2 regions of the Streptomyces sp. P9-2 genome follow, and region 1 is predicted to be linked to the other one. Evidence: riboswitches for the same ligand, from Rfam matches in the RefSeq annotation. Region 1 holds a riboswitch; the other holds the start of a gene.

Region 1 (2,447 bases):
TAACTGGGTGTTGAAGTTACTGACGGGCTGCGGAGAGGCGGCCGTCGAAGGCGATGTCGAAGGCGTTCAGTGCGGTCTTCCAGCGCATGGTCCAGCGGGCCTGTCCCTTGCCAGTGGGGTCGAGGGACATGACCGCCATGTAGACGCATTTCAGGGCGGCCTGCTCGCTGGGGAAGTGCCCGCGGGCCTTACCGCCCGGCGGATACGGGCGTTCACCGACTCGATCGCGTTCGTCGTGCAGACGATGCGGCGGATCTCGGTGTCGAACCGCAGGAACGGGGTGAACTCCTCCCAGGCGTTCTCCCACAGTTTCACGATCGCCGGACACTTACGGCCCCAGGCATCGGCGAACTCGGCGAACCGGTCCAGGGCGGCCTCTTCGGTGGGAGCGGTGTAGACGGGCTTGAGAAGCTTGGCGATCTAGTCCCAGTCCTGGCGGGCGGCATAGCGGAAGGAGTTCCGCAGCAGATGCACCACGTAGGTTTGCACGATCGTCCGGGGCCAGACGGTCTCCACCGCCTCGCCAGTACCCGGGCACGAGCCGAAGCGCCCGCCACGGCCAGCTGACAGATCCGCGGGCTCGGCGCCCGTGAGGGCTCACCGCCCTCACGGGCGGCGAGCCGTCACCAGAAGATCAGCCGACCCGACACGTGGTTTCCCGTTGAGCGAAAAAGCTTCATCGCTCCCAGATGCCGAGTTGGTTCGCGGCGGCTTCCACGGTCTGCGCGAGCAAGACGGCGATGGTCATCGGTCCAACGCCGCCGGGCACTGGAGTGATCAGACGGGCGCGGGTGAGGGCGGTATCGAAGTCCACGTCACCGACGTTGCCCGGGTTGTACCCGGCGTCGATCACCACCGCGCCGGGTTTGATGTCTTCACCTCGGATGAGCCGGGGTCGCCCTACGGCCGCTACCACGACGTCTGCTTCCCGGACGATTGCGGACAGGTCCGCTGTGCGCGAGTGGCAGTACGTCACCGTTGCGTCCTTCGCGAGAAGGAGCATCCCCACCGGTTTGCCAAGAATCGCGCTGCGGCCCACCACGACCGCATGCTTGCCAGCGAGGTCGACGTCGTATGCCTCCAACAGCTGCATGATCCCGCCGGGAGTGCAGGACACGAAGCCTGGCAGCGCGAAGCTCATCGCGGCGAAGGAATGCATCGTGACCCCGTCGACATCCTTCTCCGGGGCAATGGCCTCGAACGCCGCTCGTTCGTCGATGTGCGGGCCGCAAGGATGCTGAAGCAGGATTCCGTGGACTTCCGGATCACCGGACAGGCCAGCAAGGGTGTCGATCAGTTCGGCGGTCGTGGTGGCGGCCGGCAGACCGATGTGCCGGGACTGGATGCCTGCTTTCGCGCACCGTGCCCGCTTCATGCGGACATACGTGACCGATGCGCGATCCTCTCCCACCAGCACCGTCGCCAGACAGGGACTGGTACCCGTGCGCTGTGAGATCTCCGCCGCCTTCACTGCAGCTTCTTCGACGATGCGTTTGGCGAGGCCCGTGCCGTCCATGAGCTGAGCCGTCTGCGTCGAGGACATCGTTGCCTCCAGGCGTTGCTGACCACTCGCCCAGGCGCACGGCATCGACGTCTCGTCAGACCGCTCCCCGGTGGTGCTCCACCTCAGCGCCAGTCACGGCCCACGCTGCACTGTAGTAGACGCTGGATCCTCGCCAGGCATCGATCAGCGTCCTCGGCCAGGAAGCGACTTTGAGTCCGAGCCCGGCGCCGCCGTCGTCGCAGCTGCGGGCGGCGTCAAGCCGTACGACGACCCTCACCCTCCTCTGCACTGACGTCAATTCTCGGGTTCTGGCTCGCTTTCCGTGAACTGGTCACACTCTGTTCAGTGACGTCGGCCGCTGAGATGATCACTGCTCACCCCTAGCTGAGGAGTCGGGGCCCCAGATGAGTAGCTGGTCGCCAGAGGTAGATGAGGTGTTGGAGGCGTCGGGCTGGACGCCTGGACGGAAGGTAGACACGGCCCGCTGGCGATCCATGTTCGAAGGAGTCGGCCTCGCCATGCACGACGCTGCGGAAGCCTTCCTGCAAGAGTTCGCCGGTTTGACTGTTAACGTCAGCGGACCAGGGATCAGCTGTGCACGCACGCCGTTCGAGCTGGACCCCGAGCTGGCCTGGGGCGAGGATGATCGATTCACGGAGTGGGGCGAAGCGATCGGGCGCCATCTCTACCCGCTCGGTGAGCTGGACCACGGCCGGTTCTTCCTGGGTATCGACGAAGAGGGCGTGATCTATCTCGTCGAGACCTGGATTGCCAGCTTCGGAGCGGTGCCTCACGCCATGGAGAACTTGGTTCTCGGCGTGGCTCCTCGCCGAATCGATGAGGGGTACGAGCCAGCGGGACATCCGTCCTGACGCGTCGGTCACCTGTAGAGCAGTACTCGCTTTCGGAGGAGCAGGAATCCGGCTCGGCCGAACATCTGCCG
Region 2 (2,447 bases), on a different replicon from region 1:
CTCTGGTGGTGGGCGGTACCGGGCCTGGCGACGGGAGCCGTCCTGGCCCTGGTACTGCGCCCGTACGCGCTCCGGGGCGCGGCCGCCGTACGCGACCGCGGGAACCGAGGGAGCGACGGCCCCCGCCAGGAACTCCTGGACGTGTGACGGAGCCGGCAGGCGACCTCAGCCGAGGTCGACCTCCGGGTACAGCGGGAAGCCCGCGACCAGATCGGTCGCCCGGCGCGCGATCTCGTCGGCGACCTTCTCGTCGAGCACGTGGGACGCCTTCGACGGCGCACCGGACTTGGTGGTGCCGGGCTCGGCGGTGGTGAGGACGCGGTCGATGAGACCGGCGACCTCGTCCATCTCCGCCGTGCCGAGCCCGCGCGTGGTCAGCGCCGGGGTGCCGATGCGGATGCCGGAGGTGTACCAGGCGCCGTTGGGGTCGGCCGGGATGGCGTTGCGGTTGGTGACGATGCCGGAGTCGAGCAGCGCCGCCTCGGCCTGCCGGCCGGTGAGGCCGTAGGAGGTGGCGACGTCGATCAGGTTGAGGTGGTTGTCGGTGCCGCCGGTGACCAGGGTGGCGCCGCGGCGCATCAGGCCCTCGGCGAGAGCGCGGGAGTTGTCCACGATCCGCCGGGCGTAGTCCTGGAAGGACGGCCGGCGCGCCTCGGCGAGGGCGACGGCCTTCGCGGCCATGACGTGCGGCAGCGGCCCGCCGAGGACCATCGGGCAGCCTCGGTCGACCTGGTCCTTGAGGGAGTCGTCGCACAGCACCATGCCGCCGCGCGGGCCGCGCAGCGACTTGTGGGTGGTCGTGGTGACGATCTGGGCGTACGGCACGGGGTCGAAGTCGCCGGTGAGGACCTTGCCGGCGACGAGACCAGCGAAGTGCGCCATGTCGACCATGAGCGTGGCGCCGACCTCGTCGGCGATCTCGCGCATGATCCGGAAGTTCACGAGACGGGGGTAGGCGGAGTAGCCGGCGACGATGATCAGCGGCTTGAACTCGCGGGCGGTGGCGCGCAGGGCCTCGTAGTCGATCAGGCCCGTGGCCGGGTCGGTGCCGTAGGAGCGCTGGTCGAACATCTTGCCGGAGATGTTGGGCCGGAAGCCGTGGGTGAGGTGACCGCCGGCGTCCAGGGACATGCCGAGCATGCGCTGGTTGCCGAAGGCCTGGCGCAGCTCGGCCCAGTCGGCGTCGGAGAGGTCGTTGATCTGGCGGACGCCGGTCTTCTCCAGGAAGGGCGCCTCGACGCGGTCGGCCAGGACGGCCCAGAAGGCGACCAGGTTGGCGTCGATGCCGGAGTGCGGCTGGACGTAGGCGTGACGGGCGCCGAAGAGCTCCTTGGCGTGCTCGGCGGCGAGCGACTCGACGGTGTCCACGTTGCGGCAGCCGGCGTAGAAGCGGCGGCCGACGGTGCCCTCGGCGTACTTGTCGCTGAACCAGTTGCCCATCGCCAGCAGGGTGGCCGGGGAGGCGTAGTTCTCGGAGGCGATCAGCTTGAGCATCTCGCGCTGGTCGGCGACCTCCTGCCCGATCGCGTCGGCGACGCGCGGCTCGACGGCGCGGATCACGTCGAGGGCGGAGCGGAAGGCGGTGGACTCGGGGGTGAGCGAATGCTCGGCAGACATGGGGACCTCCGGACGTAGCGTTCAGCGTTCACGGTACGGATGGCCCAGGCGCACGGCACGTTTCTCGCGGGCCGCTCCCCGATGGTTGGTCCCATCCCAGCGCGCCAGTCACGGCCCGCGGGCCAGATTACCGGGTGGGCCGGAGCGGCGCGGCGGGTGTCCGCGATGCGGGAGTGACCGGCGCCCCGGCCGGCGCCCTGCCGGCCGGGGGGCCGCCGGTCAGAGGATGACGTGCGGCAGGAAGCGGGCGTACCCGTCGGTGACCAGGCCGGACGACTCGCGGATGCCGAGTCCCGCGGCCTCGCCCTCCACCACCCAGGTGCCGAGGACGACGCGGTTGCCGTCGAAGTCGGGCAGCGGGGCGAGCTGCTGGTAGCAGCAGGGTTCGTCGCGGAGTTCCGGCGCGGCACCGGGCTCGTGCACGGTGACGCCGGCGCCCTCGCGGCCCAGCAGCGGCTTGGCGACCCAGCCGGTGGTGCCGGCGAGCTCGCGGGGGCCGTCGACGTAGGCGGGGAGGAGGTTGGGGTGGCCGGGGTGGAGTTCCCAGAGGATCGCCAGCAGGGCCTTGTTGCTGAGGAGCATCTTCCAGGCGGGTTCGATCCACAGGGTGGAGCCGGTGCCGCCGCCGTGGTCCAGGGTGTCGAGCACGTGGTCGGCGAAGCGGTCGGTGGTGAGCCACTCCCACGGGTACAGCTTGAAGATGCTGCGGATGAACCGCAGGCGGTTGTCGACGAAGCGGCCGGAGAGGCGGTCCCAGCCGATCTCCTCCATGGACAGCCAGTCGGTCTCCAGGCCCGCCTGTTCGGCGGTCTCCTTGAGGTAGGCGACGG

The links. A riboswitch is a leader RNA that binds a small molecule or an ion and turns the genes downstream of it on or off. The one in region 1 is predicted to bind ZMP and ZTP.
Region 2: linked by a shared signal. The riboswitch ahead of ACQY0Z_RS02965 (glycine hydroxymethyltransferase) and the one ahead of ACQY0Z_RS32840 (bifunctional 5,10-methylenetetrahydrofolate dehydrogenase/5,10-methenyltetrahydrofolate cyclohydrolase) in region 1 are both predicted to bind ZMP and ZTP.

What each region holds. Positions count from the first base shown of each region.
Region 1 covers NZ_CP192634.1:57,710-60,156, forward strand. The annotation lists partial or broken gene ACQY0Z_RS32835 (transposase) at 17-531, opposite strand; gene ACQY0Z_RS32840 (bifunctional 5,10-methylenetetrahydrofolate dehydrogenase/5,10-methenyltetrahydrofolate cyclohydrolase) at 677-1,543, opposite strand; ZMP/ZTP riboswitch at 1,565-1,650, opposite strand; gene ACQY0Z_RS32845 (SUKH-3 domain-containing protein) at 1,909-2,376, shown strand; gene ACQY0Z_RS32850 (transposase) at 2,385-2,447, opposite strand, start outside.
Region 2 covers NZ_CP192633.1:641,393-643,839, forward strand. The annotation lists gene ACQY0Z_RS02960 (hypothetical protein) at 1-147, shown strand, start outside; gene ACQY0Z_RS02965 (glycine hydroxymethyltransferase) at 166-1,617, opposite strand; ZMP/ZTP riboswitch at 1,653-1,739, opposite strand; gene ACQY0Z_RS02970 (glutathionylspermidine synthase family protein) at 1,837-2,447, opposite strand, start outside.